DNA from 2 places in the Pseudonocardia yuanmonensis genome. Region 1 is predicted to be linked to the other one. Evidence: riboswitches for the same ligand, from Rfam matches in the RefSeq annotation. Region 1 holds a riboswitch; the other holds the start of a gene.

Region 1 (3,400 bases):
GATCCCGGTGCCCCGCCCGGTCGCCTCGGCGGGGTCCGCGCCCGTGACGGCGCAGATCAGCGCGGCCGCGGCGGTGGTGTTGGCGATGCCCATGTCGCCGGTCACCAGGCACCGGTTGCCGGCGGCGACCAGGTCCCGCGCCACCTCGATGCCGGCCTCGACCGCCCGACGGGCCTGGTCGCGGGTCAGCGCCGGACCGGTCGTCATGTCCGCGGTGCCGTCGGCGATCCGGCGCGGGAGCAACCCGGGCACGGGGTCGAGGGGAGCCGCGACGCCGACGTCGACGACCTGGACCTCGGCGCCGAGCTGGCGGGCGAACGCGTTGACGACCGCCCCGCCGGCCAGGAAGTTCCCGACCATCTGGGCGGTGACCTCCTGCGGCCAGGGGCTCACCCCCTGGGCGTGCACGCCGTGGTCCCCGGCGAACACCGCGACGGCCGCGGGCTCGGGCACCGGTGGCGGGCACTGCCCGGCGATCCCGGCCAGCCGCACCGCGAGGTCCTCGACCCGACCGAGCGAGCCGCGCGGCTTGGTCATCCGGTCGAGCCGGTCCCGGGCCTCCGCCGCCGCGGCGGCGTCGGCGGGCCGGATCGCGGCCACGGTCTCGTCGAGCAGGGTCATCGCCACCTCCCCGGGCAGCGCCCGGTCTCCGTACCGCTCCTGGTGCACCGCCCACCCGAGCGGACGCCGGCGGGCCCAGCCCGCGGTCGCCAGCTCCGGCTCCGGCGCGAACTCGCGCACGTGCCCCAGGCACAGGTACGCCACCACCTCGACGTGCGCGGGCAGCCCGAGCAGGTCGGCGAGGGCGCGCAGCCCGGCGTCGTCGAAGAAGCTGACCCAGCCGACGCCGAGGCCCTCGGCCCGCGCCGCCAGCCACAGGTTCTGCACGGCCGAGGCCGTGGAGTGCGCGGCCATCTCGGGGCGCCCGTACCGGCCGAGGACGTGCCGGCCCCCGCGCGTGGGATCCGAGGTGACCACGACGTTGACCGGGGTGTCGAGCACCGCCTCGACCTTGAGCGCGCCGAACGCCTCCGCCCGGGCGCGGGGCAGGGACGCGGCGAACGCGTCCCGCTGGGCCGCGACCAGCCCGGCCACGCGCTCGCGGGTCGCCCGGTCCCGCACCACGACGAAGTCCCAGGGCTGTGAGAACCCGACACTCGGCGCGGCGTGCGCGGCCTCGAGCACGCGGCGCAGCGCGGCGTCGTCGACGGGCTCGTCCGGCAGGAAGCCGGTCCGGACGTCCCGCCGACCGTGGACGACCTCGTAGAAGTCCCCGCTCACCACGGCATCGGGCTCAGCCGCGGCGGCACCAGCGAGACACCGGGGCGGGCTTCGGCGCGAATCCCGGCGACCCGCAGGCCGTCGAGCAGCGCCCGGCAGCCCGGGCTGGTGGCGGGGTCTCCGGGCACCGCGAGCACGACCCGCCGCGACCCGAGGCCGACCAGGTCGGCGACGGCGGCGACCGCCCCGGCCAGGTCGGGCAGCCGCTCGACGCGCCAGGCCTCCGCGTAGAACAGGACCGTCGACTCGACGTCCGGGGTGGCGAGGACGGCGTCGGCGGCGGCGAGCAGGTCGGCGCCCGCGGCGGTGTCGGCGGTGTCGGGATCACCCCCGCCGGTCCCGAGAACCGTCACGGTGGGGGTGCGCGCAGCGGTGGCGCGACCGTCGCCGGTCATCCAGGCCTCCTCGAGGGTCCGCGCCCTCATCGTCGAAAACCGTGCGACGGCGGCGAGTGTCCTGGCTCCCGGATCGACACGCGCCTCCCGGCCTTCCCGCCCCGCGGGGCAGTGGCCATCGGGCGGGGACGCGCTCCCCGGTCACAGTGGCGGGACCGCACCGGATTCACACCGGCTTCCTCCACTGCCGTCGACCACGACGACATCACGCGGCGGCCCGAGAAGCAAGCCGCCCGGGGTCACACCCGGTCGATCGGTGAGGCTCACTGCCGCATCGGCCCGTCGCGCCGGGTGATCACCCCCTGGTCGGAGCACGGCCGCGGGTGGGGTACTGTTGTCCGTGTCGGTGCGAGCAGCCCGACGGGTCCCGGGAGACCGGGTGCCAGTGCGGACGTAGCGCAGTTGGTAGCGCATCACCTTGCCAAGGTGAGGGTCGCGGGTTCGAGTCCCGTCGTCCGCTCCACGACCTTCGTCAGCGGAGCTGAGGCACGCGTCCCGCCCGCTCCCACCTGCCCGGCCCGACCGGTCGCAGGTCGACGACCGTGCCGTTGGGCGGGAGCTCCCGCGGCGCCTCCTCGACCGACAGCCCGCAGGCTGCGGCGACCAGCGCCCGCAGCGTCTCCCCGTGGGTCACCAGCACGACCGCTCCGGCCGTGGGCAACCCGCGCAGCAGCCGCGCGGCCCGCGTGTGCAGCTCCCGGCCCGTCTCGCCGCCCGGTGGCGCCCAGTCCGGGTCCGCGGCCGCCAGCGCCGCCGCGCAGTCCGCCGCCGGTCGGCCCTCCCACTCACCGTGCGACTGCTCACGCAGCCCGGGGCAGTCCCGCACCGGCAGGCCGAGGACCCGCCCGATCACCGCGGCCGTCTCCGCCGCCCGCCGCTGCGGACTCGTGAGGACCACGGTGACCGCGGCGACCCGCAGCGCCCGCGCCACCGCGAGGGCCTGGGTGCGGCCCCGCGCCGTCAGCCCCACGTGCGCGGTGCGGCCCTGCAGCAGCCCGGCGGCGTTCCAGGTGCTCTCGCCGTGCCGGACCAGGTGCAGCACCGGTGCGGTGCTCACCCCTCGGCCGACAGCCCCGCCACCGGGCCGATCACGACGATCGCCGGCGGGCTGATCTCCTGCTCCTCGACCTGCACCGCGACCGTGCCGAGGGTGGCACGCAGGGTGCGCTGGATGCGGGTGGTGCCGTCCTGGATCACGCCGACCGGGGTGTCGGCGGGCCGGCCGTACTCGATCAGCGCGGCGGCGAACTGCGCGATCCGCTCGACGGCCATCATCAGCACGATCGTGCCGCGCATCCGGCCGAGGGCCTCCCAGTCGACCAGGCTGCGCGGGTCGTCCGGCGCGACGTGCCCGGACACGACGACGATCTCGTGCGCCACCCCGCGGTGGCTGACCGGGATCCCCGCCACGGCCGGCGCGGCGAAGGCGCTGGTGATCCCGGGGACGACCGTGACCGGCACCCCGGCCGCGGCGCAGGCCTGGACCTCCTCGAAACCGCGTCCGTAGACGAAGGGGTCACCGCCCTTGAGCCGCACGACGAACTTCCCGGCCCTGGCGTGCTCGACCAGCAGCTCGTTGATCCGCTGCTGGGCCATCGCGCGGCCGTAGGGGATCTTGGAGGCGTCGATGACCTCGACGTCCGGACCCAGCTCCTCGATCAGGTCGCGCGGCCCGAGCCGGTCGGCGACCACGACGTCCGCCCGGGACAGCAGCCGCCGCCCGC
Region 2 (3,400 bases), on a different contig from region 1:
AGGTCGGGGACGGTCCGGTCGTGTACGGCGTAGGTGCCGTCCGGCAGGGCGACGACGTCGAGGTGCGGCTCGTGCGGCGCCCCGCACCGCCGCGCGCACCCGACGACATGGGCGCGGGGGAGCGGGCCGTTCCCCGCCAGCACCTCCCGGACGTCGGCGCGGACGTCGGCGTGCGACTTGGCGCAGCCCGGCCGTCCGGCGCAGGCGCTGAGCGCGAGCGCGGGGGCGTCCGCGCCGAGCACGAACCCGTGCGCGCGCAGGCGCTGCACGGCGTCGGGCGCGGGATCGGGGAGCACCAGCGTGCGCCAGGGCGTCACGATCGTCTCGGGGGCGGCGGCGGCGAGCCCGCGCAGCTGCGCGGCCGAGATCTCGCCCAGCACGGGGGCGACGCCGAGGGCCTCGCCGCCCGCCGCGCGGGGGATCGGCCCGACCGGAGCTCCCGACTCGCGCTGCGGGAGATCCCGACTCGCGGAAGGGTCAGGTGCGGGAGCTCCCGACCCGCGGGGCAGGAGGGCGGCGGCGATCCGGGCGGGTGCGTCGGGCAACTCGGCGGCGCGCCAGGCACCCGCGCACCCGGCCCGCGCCTTCTCGCGGAGCGTGAGAAACACCTCAGCCGCGGCGACGAGCAGGGCGGGCGCCTCCGCCGGGGTGCACACGACCGCCGTCGGCACCCCTGCGACCTGCAGGAACCCGTGGTCCGGCGCCTCCGCGACCCAGCAGAGGTCCGGCCGCTCGGCCGCGACGTCACCTCTCCCGTCGTCCAGGGCGAACAGGAACCGGCCGGGCAGCGCGGCGAGTGCGGGGCGGGCGCACAGGGCCTCGTCGAGCACGCGCGCCAGACCCCGGACGTCCGCCCTCCCGCCGGTGATCCCGGACAGCGGCGAGGCCAGGACGTTGCGCACCCGCTCGTGCGACGGCGCCGGGATCAGGCCCGCCGCGGCGAGCCGCGACACGAGCCGCGGGTCCTCCCGGTCCAGGCCCCTGAGCTGCAGGTTCCCCCGTGAGGTGAGGTGCACCGCGCCGTCGCCGAGCTCCTCGGCACAGGCCGCGAGCACCCGCAGCTGCGCCGCCGCGACGACCCCGCCGGGCAGCCGGACGCGGGCCAGCGCACCGTCGGCCGCGTCGTGCGGCGCGAGCACGCCGGGGCAGGCGTCGGCGCGCGAGCGGGCGGCCGGTGGCGGGGTGGGCACGGCAGCACTGTAAACACGGACCGGGCGGCTTGACGCGGAGTGATCCCGTTGCGGAGAGTGGGCCCGACACAACCGCATACGGCGAGCGGGACCCAGGAAGACCGGTGCGAGTCCGGCGCGGTCCCGCCACTGTCACCGGGGAGCAGACCCCGCACGGACGGCCACGGGGAGACACCTGGAAGGCCGGGGCGAGCGCGGATCCGGGAGCCAGGACACTGACCCGCCCGCCGCGCACCACCACCGACCCGGGACGCGGATCCCGCAGGAGAGGACCTTCGATGAGCGCTGCCCCGATCCTGCTGCTCTCGACCTCGGACACCGACCTCCTCTCCGCCCGGGCCTCCGGCGCCGACTTCCGCCTGGCCAACCCCAACCGCGTGCTGCTCGACGAGCTGCCGGCGATGGTCGCCGAGGCCGCCGTCGTCGTGGTGCGGGTGCTCGGCGGGTACCGGTACTGGGAGGAGGGCCTGGACCTCCTGCGCGCCTCCGGCACCCCGCTCGTCGCGCTCGGCGGCGAGATGGCGCCGGACGCCGAGATGATGGAGCTGTCCACCGTCCCCGCCGGCGTCGCGGCCGAGGCGCACACCTACTTCGCCCAGGGCGGCGCCGACAACCTCCGCCAGCTGCACGCCTTCCTGTCCGACACGGTGCTGCTCACCGGCGAGGGTTTCGCGCCCCCGGTCGCCCTGGCCGAATGGGGAGTACTGGAGCGGGAGGGCGTCCCGCAGCAGGGCCCCACGGTCGCCGTGCTCTACTACCGCGCCCAGCAGCTCGCCGGGAACACCGCGTACGTCGAGGCGCTGTGCGAGGCGATCGAGGCCAGGGGCGCGACGCCGCTGCCGATCTACTGCGCCTCCCTGCGGCAGGCCCCGGCCGAGCTGCTGGCGACCCTGCGACGGGCCGACGCCCTGGTCGTCACCGTGCTCGCCGCGGGCGGCACCAAGCCCGCGTCGGCGCAGGCCGGCGGCGAGGACGAGGAGTGGGACGTCGCCGAGCTGGCCGCGCTCGACGTCCCGATCCTGCAGGGCCTCTGCCTCACCTCCAGCCGCGCCGCCTGGGACTCCAACGACGACGGGCTGTCCCCGCTCGACGTCGCCACCCAGGTCGCCGTGCCCGAGTTCGACGGCCGGCTGATCACCGTGCCGTTCTCGTTCAAGGAGGTCGACGGGGACGGGCTGTCGGTCTACGTCCCGGACCCCGAGCGCGCCGCCCGCGTCGCCGGGATCGCGGTGCGGCACGCGAACCTGCGGCGGATCCCCAACGCGGACAAGAAGATCGTGCTCATGCTCTCCGCGTACCCGACCAAGCACGCGCGGATCGGCAACGCGGTCGGGCTGGACACCCCTGCGTCGACGGTCGCCCTGCTCAGGGCCATGGACGAGGCCGGGTACGACGTCGGCGAGTTCCCCGGCGTCGCGGCGCAGGACGGGGACGCGCTGATCCACGCCCTCATCGAGGCCGGCGGGCAGGACCCCGACTGGCTCACCGAGGAGAAGCTCGCCGGCAACCCGATCCGCATCTCGGCCGAGCGGTACCGGCGCTGGTTCGACAGCCTGCCCGAGGACTTCCGCGCGGGCGTGGAGGAGCACTGGGGGCCCGCGCCGGGCGAGCACTACGTGCAGGACGGGGACATCGTCGTCGCGGCGCTGCGCTCCGGGAACGTCACGCTGATGGTCCAGCCCCCGCGCGGCTTCGGCGAGAACCCGGTCGCGATCTACCACGATCCGGACCTGCCGCCCTCGCACCACTACCTCGCGGCCTACCGCTGGCTCGCCGCCCCGGCGGCCGACGGCGGCTTCGGTGCGGACGCCGTCGTGCACATCGGCAAGCACGGCAACCTGGAGTGGCTGCCCGGCAAGACCCTCGGCATGTCCGCCTCCTGCGGCACGGACGCGGCGCTCGGCGACCTCCCGCTGATCTACCCCTTCCTCGTCAACGACCCGGGCGAGGGCACGCAGGCCAAGCGCCGGGCGCACGCCACGCTCGTCGACCACCTGATCCCGCCGATGGCCCGCGCCGAGACCTACGGCGACATCTCCCGGCTCGAACAGCTGCTCGACGAGCACGCGAACGTCTCCGCCCTCGACCCGGCCAAGCTGCCCGCGATCCGCCAGCAGATCTGGACGCTGATGACCGCGGCGAAGATGGACCACGACCTCGGGCTCGACGAGCGCCCGCACGAGGCCGAGTTCGACGACATGCTGCTGCAC

The links. Region 1 has a riboswitch for cobalamin ahead of ABD990_RS20865 (hypothetical protein). Riboswitches for the same ligand answer to the same signal wherever they lie in the genome.
Region 2: another riboswitch for cobalamin. It lies ahead of cobN (cobaltochelatase subunit CobN); the one in region 1 lies ahead of ABD990_RS20865 (hypothetical protein).

The regions. Positions count from the first base shown of each region.
Region 1 is NZ_BAABIC010000014.1:104,894-108,293, reverse strand. Features, by position in the region: gene cobT (nicotinate-nucleotide--dimethylbenzimidazole phosphoribosyltransferase) at 1-1,281, opposite strand, end outside; gene ABD990_RS20865 (hypothetical protein) at 1,278-1,706, opposite strand; cobalamin riboswitch at 1,711-1,882, opposite strand; tRNA gene ABD990_RS20860 (tRNA-Gly) at 2,064-2,139, shown strand; gene ABD990_RS20855 (histidine phosphatase family protein) at 2,149-2,733, opposite strand; gene cobA (uroporphyrinogen-III C-methyltransferase) at 2,730-3,400, opposite strand, start outside.
Region 2 is NZ_BAABIC010000020.1:21,244-24,643, forward strand. Features, by position in the region: gene ABD990_RS25175 (precorrin-3B synthase) at 1-1,190, opposite strand, end outside; cobalamin riboswitch at 1,284-1,408, shown strand; gene cobN (cobaltochelatase subunit CobN) at 1,469-3,400, shown strand, end outside.